DNA from 3 places in the Streptomyces sp. NPDC057424 genome. Region 3 is predicted to be linked to each of the others. Evidence: riboswitches for the same ligand, from Rfam matches in the RefSeq annotation. Region 3 holds a riboswitch; each other region holds the start of a gene.
The links. Region 3 has a riboswitch for thiamine pyrophosphate ahead of thiO (glycine oxidase ThiO). Riboswitches for the same ligand answer to the same signal wherever they lie in the genome.
Positions count from the first base shown of each region.

Region 1 (2,258 bases), on a different contig from region 3:
CGCCGAGCCGAGGATCCCGATCAGCAGCAGCGAGATGAGGGTGCCGAGTACCGCCACGGATGTCCGGGCGGACAGGCCGTGACAGAGGTACAGGGCGACGAGCATGATGGCGCTCGCGCCCACCACCGCCACGACCAGCGGGTTCGATCCCTGCAGGATCGCGGGCAGGATGAAGAAGTTCAGCACCATGAAACTGATGGCCAGCGAGACCAGTGCCATGACGCCCCGCAGTCGCCCGACGACTACGACGGCGACGGCGAAGATGCCCGCGAGCAGCCCCAGGGGCAGCCGACGGTTGATGTCGGTGACCGAGTACTGCAGGTCCTTCGGTGCCGAGGGCTCGTAGGCGACCACGACCTTCTGGTCCTCGTGCAGCTGGCGGGACTGGTCGGGCTGGACGATCTCGGTGAACGTACGGCCCTTGTCGTCGCCGCTGTCGACCCGGATCGTCGCGCGCTTGCAGGTGCCCTTCTCCTGCTGCACCGCGGAGGAACCCTCGGCGGTGGAGGTGTCGCCGGTCGGCGGGACGCCCGAAGCGCCGGCCTCCTTGCAGCTCACCTCGATCACCTTGGTGACCGTGGCATCCTGCGTCTGACGGTCGAAGCCGACGCCGGTGCGCTCGTGCGACGGGGCGCCGCCCGGCCACAGGACGACGAGACCGACGAGCACCGCCGTGGCGAACGGGATCAGGACCGCCGCGATGACCTTGCGCAGATGGCGGGAGACGGGCGTGGCCGGACCGTGGCTGTGTGAATGCCCGTGCCCGCCGCCCGGGGCGGAACCGTGCCCGTGCCCGTCATCTCCGCCGTGGCCGCTCCCGTCGCCTCCACCGTGACCGTGGCCGCTCCCGTCGCCGCCACTGGGCCCTGATCCGTGCGCACCACCGTGGCCGTGGCCGGGGCCCTGTTCACCTGTGGGAGCACCGTGACCACCGTGAGGACCGGCGCCCTGGCCGCCACCGAAGCCCGATCCGTACTCACCACCGCTGCCGTGACCGAAACCAGCCTCCCGCCCGAACCCGGGTCCGGGGCCCTGCCCCTGCCCGCCTCCGGCGGCGAAATCATGGCCGTCACCACGGCCGTTGCCGTTTCCGGCACCGGATCCGCGGGGCGGCTCGGGCGGTGGGTAGGGGGGGCGCTGCGTCGTGGTCACCGACCGATCATCGCAAGAACGAGGGGGGCCCTCTGTTCACCGCGCCAGAATTGCCGCTAGCGTGGGGGCACCTTTTGTACACGCGGGAGCTCGGAGCACCGGGCTGAGAGGGCGCTGACCTCCGTCCCAGCGATGTTTCACATGAAACGTCGCCGGAGTCGAGTGATGTTTCACACGAAACGTCGCCGGACGGAAACCGCTGCGTCGACCGCCGAACCTGTTACCGGGTAATGCCGGCGTAGGGAGTAGGTCTGATGACCAACAAGGACGCACGCACGCCTGCCTCCGCTCAGGACGAGAAGTCCGAGGAGGCCGGGAAGTCCATCGGCTGGCACAAGGCGTACATCGAGGGCACACGCCCCGACCTACGCGTGCCGGTCCGTCAGGTGCACCTCACCAACGGCCAGGCGGTCACGCTGTACGACACGTCGGGCCCGTACACCGATCCACTCGTCGACACCGATGTCCGCAGGGGTCTGTCTCCGCTGCGCGAGAACTGGATCATCGCCCGCGGTGACACAGAGGAGTACGCGGGCCGCCCCGTCCGTCCCGAGGACGACGGCATCAAGCACACCTCGCCCCGCGGCGGTCTGCGCAACCTCGACGCGGTCTTCCCCGGCCGCCCCCGCCAGCCGCGCCGCGGCAGGGGCGGACAGGCGGTCACGCAGCTCGCGTACGCACGCCGGGGTGAGATCACGCCCGAGATGGAGTACGTCGCCATCAGGGAAAACGTGTCGCCGGAGGTCGTGCGCGACGAGATCGCGGCGGGCCGGGCCGTGCTGCCGGCCAACGTCAACCACCCGGAGATCGAGCCGATGATCATCGGCAAGCGGTTCCTGGTGAAGGTCAACGCCAACATCGGCAACTCGGCGGTGACGTCCTCCATCGAGGAGGAGGTCGAGAAGATGACCTGGGCGACCCGATGGGGCGCCGACACGGTCATGGATCTGTCCACCGGCCGCAACATCCACACCACACGCGAGTGGGTGCTGCGCAACTCCCCCGTTCCCATCGGCACCGTGCCGCTCTACCAGGCCCTGGAGAAGGTCGACGGCCGGGCCGAGGAGCTGACCTGGGAGATCTACAAGGACACGGTCATCGAACAG
Region 1 is NZ_JBHVCP010000004.1:189,860-192,117, forward strand. It holds gene ACFU3E_RS06025 (YibE/F family protein) at 1-1,152, opposite strand, end outside; TPP riboswitch at 1,225-1,414, shown strand; gene thiC (phosphomethylpyrimidine synthase ThiC) at 1,407-2,258, shown strand, end outside.
Region 1: it holds a riboswitch for thiamine pyrophosphate, as region 3 does, so the genes downstream of both, thiC (phosphomethylpyrimidine synthase ThiC) here and thiO (glycine oxidase ThiO) in region 3, are expected to answer to the same signal.

Region 2 (2,258 bases), on a different contig from region 3:
AGCACCTCCCCGATCCGCCCGAGGTGCCAGGTCCCGTCGGCCTTCAGGCCGCGCGCGACGATCGCGGAGACGGGGTAGGCGAAGAAGACCGCGAAGAACGCGACGGGCGCGGCCAGCAGACCGAACCGCGCCGCCGCGCCCCGCTTCCGGGCGGCTACTTCAGTACGAGCGAGGTCCACGACTTGACCCACTGGTCACGGTGGTCGGCGATCTTCGCCGGGTCCATGGTCTCGGGGTCCTTCGCCTGCGGCCCGTACTTCACGAAGTCCGGCGGCACCTGGGCACCCTGGCGCACCGGGTACACGAACATGTTCATCGGCATGTCCTCCTGGAACCGCTGCGTGAGCAGGAAGTCCAGGAACGCCTTGCCGCCCTTGGTGTTCTTCGCGTTACTGAGCAGCCCCGCGTACTCGACCTGCCGGAAGCAGGTGCCCTCGGCGACCCCGGTCGGCGCCGTACTCGGCTTCGGATCGGCGAAGACGACCTCGGCGGGCGGCGAGGAGGCGTACGACACGACGAGCGGCCGGTCGCCCTTGGCCTTCTTGCCGCCGGCCGAGCCGGAGAACTCCTCGTTGTAGGCCTGCTCCCAGCCGTCGACGACCTTCACGCCGTTGGCCTTGAGCTTCTTCCAGTAGCCTTCCCAGCCGTCGTCGCCGTACGTGGCGGCGGTGCCGAGCAGGAAACCGAGGCCGGGCGAGGAGGCGGAGGCGTTCTCCGTGACGAGCAGGTTCTTGTACTCCGGCTTGACCAGGTCGTCGAAGCTGCGCGGCGGCTGCAGCTTGTGGTCGGCGAAGTACTTCTTGTCGTAGTTGACGCAGATGTCGCCGGTGTCGACGGGCGTGACGCGATGTCGTTCCTGATCGACCCGGTACTCCGCCTTGATCTGCTCCGAACCCTTCGCCTCGTACGACTGGAACAGGCCGTTGTCGAGGGCGCGGGACAGGAGTGTGTTGTCGACGCCGAAGAAGACGTCGCCCTGCGGGTTGTCCTTGGTCAGGATGGCCTTGTTCACGGCCTGACCGGCGTCGCCGTCCTTCAGGACGTCGACCTTGTAACCGGACTGCTTCTCGAAGGCGGCGATGACGTCCTTGGACGCGGCCCACGAGTCGTGGCTGACGAGCGTCACGGTCTTGGAGTCGCCGGCCCCCTGGCCGCCGTCGGACGACCCGCACGCGGCGAGCGTGCCGGCCATGCCGAGCCCGACGACCGCCGCCGTCAGCCGCTTTGCGTAGATGCTCACTGGATTCCTCCTGGAGTGACCAGGAGAAGACGCGGCCCTGCCCGGGACTTCCGCGGTCCCGGGCAGGGCGCAACAGCTCGAGTGGCGACCGATCTCCCTACCCAGAATGACCTGGGCCAGGTTCGGAGGGTCTGCGGCCGTGTGCCGCACTCTCAGCGCTGTGGCGCTCCCCTGTCGGAATATGCAGGTGTGGATGTGATGGTGCCGGTGATGAAGATGTACTGACCCCGGTCAGACTACCGCTCGGTGGCAGCGAGCTGACCACACGCCCCGTCGATCTCCTGACCACGGGTGTCCCGGATCGTCACCGGCACACCATGGGCGGCGATCGCCTCCACGAACGCCTTCTCGTCCTCGGGCCGCGAGGCGGTCCACTTGGAACCGGGCGTCGGGTTCAGCGGGATCAGGTTGACGTGTACCGGCTTACCCTTGAGCAGCCGGCCGAGCCGGTCACCCCGCCAGGCCTGGTCGTTGATGTCCCGGATCAGCGCGTACTCGATGGACAGCCGCCGCCCGGACTTGGCGCTGTACTCGAAACCGGCGTCCAGCACCTCCCGGACCTTCCAGCGCGTGTTCACCGGCACGAGGGTGTCACGCAGCTCGTCGTCGGGAGCGTGCAGCGAGATGGCGAGGCGGCACTTGAAGCCTTCGTCGGCGAACCGGTGGATGGCCGGGACGAGGCCGACGGTGGAGACGGTGATGCCCCGCTGGGACAGACCGAGGCCGTCGGGCTCGGGGTCGGTGAGCCGCCGGATGGATCCGATGACCCGGTTGTAGTTGGCGAGCGGCTCGCCCATGCCCATGAAGACGATGTTGCTGAGCCGCGCGGGGCCGCCGGGGACCTCCCCGTCCCGCAGGGCCCGCATGCCGTCCACGATCTGGTGCACGATCTCGGCGGTGGACAGATTCCGGTCGAGACCGGCCTGTCCGGTCGCGCAGAACGGGCAGTTCATACCGCATCCGGCCTGCGAGCTGATGCACATGGTCACGCGGTCCGGGTAGCGCATCAGCACGGACT
Region 2 is NZ_JBHVCP010000098.1:3,372-5,629, forward strand. It holds gene ACFU3E_RS37280 (ABC transporter permease) at 1-116, opposite strand, end outside; gene ACFU3E_RS37285 (thiamine ABC transporter substrate binding subunit) at 155-1,192, opposite strand; TPP riboswitch at 1,317-1,423, opposite strand; gene rlmN (23S rRNA (adenine(2503)-C(2))-methyltransferase RlmN) at 1,477-2,258, opposite strand, start outside.
Region 2: it holds a riboswitch for thiamine pyrophosphate, as region 3 does, so the genes downstream of both, ACFU3E_RS37285 (thiamine ABC transporter substrate binding subunit) here and thiO (glycine oxidase ThiO) in region 3, are expected to answer to the same signal.

Region 3 (2,258 bases):
CGGCACCAGATAGACGTGGCTGCCGCGCACCACCGCGCGCACGGTCCGGCTCAGGAACGGCCCGTGCCGCAGCGGCATCGTCAGCCGTACGACCTGCCCCTTCACCGGCCGCACGGGAGGCAGCACGTCCTCCGGGACGCCCGCGAGCCGCCCGCTGAGGCTCCCCCCGGAGAGCACCACCTGCCCGGCGGAAGTCTCGCTCCCGTCGGCCAGGACGACACCCGTGGCCCGGTCCCGCACGACGGTGAGCCGCTCCGCCCACGCCCGGTGGAAGACCACGCCCGCCCGCTCGCACGCGGCGACCAGGGCGCCGGCCAGCCGACGCGGGTCGATCTGGTGATCGCCGTCGACCCGCAGCCCGCCGCGCACGCCCGGCGCGAGCATCGGCTCCAGGCGCCGGCACTCGCGCCCCGACAGCCACTGCGACTCCAGGCCCGACTGCTGCTGGAGGGCGTGCAGTTCGCGCAGGTGGGCCCGGTCGTCGGCGTCCAGGGCCACCGCGAGCGTGCCGCAGCGGCGGTAGCCGAGGTCCTGGCCGGTCAGCTCGGTGAGCTCGGCGGCGAAGTCCGGGTAGCGCCGCGCGGAGGCGAGGTTCAGGCCGAGCAGGGTCTGCTCGCCGTAGTGCAGTTCCGTGACGGCGGCCAGCATGCCGGCCGCCACCTGCGCGGCTCCGCCGCCCGGCTCGGGGTCCACGACGGCCGTGGCGAACCCGCGTTGCGCGGCCCGCCAGGCCGTGACCAGGCCGATGATCCCGCCCCCGATGACAAGGACGTCTGACGATGTGGACGTAGGCGACATGGGCGTCCAGCCCCTCCCTTCGCCGGCATGACCCGGATCAGGTTCTTACGGTCGGAGGCCGCCAGCCTCCCTCTCAGCCCGGTGCGTCCGGGCTCCCGCGAGTGCTTTACGTTGGCCACCCTAGCCCGATGCCCCATGCCGCAGTAAGGGAGCCTCCGTCCATGGCCCGATCCCTCGACGGTCTCGTCCTCGCCCCGGTCGCCGACCAGGCACCGGGCCAGGTGGGCACCCGCACCCGGTTCGCGTACCACGAGCGGGAGGGAGAGATCTGGGCCGAGTACACGGGCGGCGACGTCGTACGCGGGCACCTCGTGGGTACCCGGGAAGGTGACCGGCTGGACTTCCGGTACGTCCAGCTCAAGCGGGACGGGACCACTTCCTCGGGGCACTGCGTGTCGGCGGTCGTGGAACTGCCCGACGGGCGGGTGCGACTGGAGGAGACCTGGGAGTGGGAGTCCCAGCGGGGCAGCGGTACGAGCGTTGTGGAGCAGGTCACGGCGCATGAACACTGACTGACAATGTGTCAGGTGTCTATGGTGATCAGGTGAGCGAGCAGACACAGGAACCGGGTTCGTCCGCGCCGCGGCGCGTCGTCGTGGCGGGTGCGGGCATGGCCGGGGTGCAGACCGCCGTCGCCCTGCGCGAGCGGGGCTTCACCGGTGACGTGATCCTGATCGGTGCCGAGCCGCACCAGCCCTACGACCGGCCGCCGTTGTCCAAGGCCGTCCTGCTCGGCAAGTCCGAGGGCTCCGCCTTCGACGTCGACTTCGAAGCCCTCGGCATCGAACTGCGGCTCGGCTGCGAGGTGCTGGGCCTGCACCCCGCCGAGCACGTACTGGACACCGAGGACGGGCCCGTGCCGTACGACGTCCTGGTCGTGGCGACCGGCGCCGAGCCGGTCCGGCTGCCCGGCGCGGAGGGCGTTCCGGGCGTGCATCTGCTCCGCACCCTGGACGACGCCGAACGGCTACGGCCGGTGCTGGCCCGCCGGCACGACATCGTGGTCGTCGGCGCGGGCTGGATCGGCGCGGAGTTCGCCACGGCCGCGCGCGAGGCGGGCTGCGCGGTCACCGTCGTGGAGGCCGCCGAACGGCCGCTGGCGGGGGCGCTGCCCGCCGAGGTCGCCGCCCCGATGGCCGGCTGGTACGCCGACGCGGGCGCGGTGCTGCGGACGCACGCGCGCGTGGAGCGCGTCGAGCCCGGCGCGGTCCTGCTCGACGACGGCTCGCGGCTGCCCGCGGACGCCGTCGTCGTCGGCATCGGCGCCCGCCCCGCGACGGCCTGGCTGGCCGGCTCCGGGATCGGGCTCGGCTCCCACGGCGAGATCGTGGCCGACGAGCATCTGCGCACGACCGTGCCGGACGTGTACGCGGTGGGCGACTGCGCCTCCTTCCCCTCGGGGCGCTACGGCGAGCGCCTGCTGGTCCACCACTGGGACAACGCCCTCCAGGGGCCGCGCA
Region 3 is NZ_JBHVCP010000021.1:11,988-14,245, reverse strand. It holds gene thiO (glycine oxidase ThiO) at 1-798, opposite strand, end outside; TPP riboswitch at 796-907, opposite strand; gene ACFU3E_RS18620 (hypothetical protein) at 960-1,310, shown strand; gene ACFU3E_RS18615 (NAD(P)/FAD-dependent oxidoreductase) at 1,343-2,258, shown strand, end outside.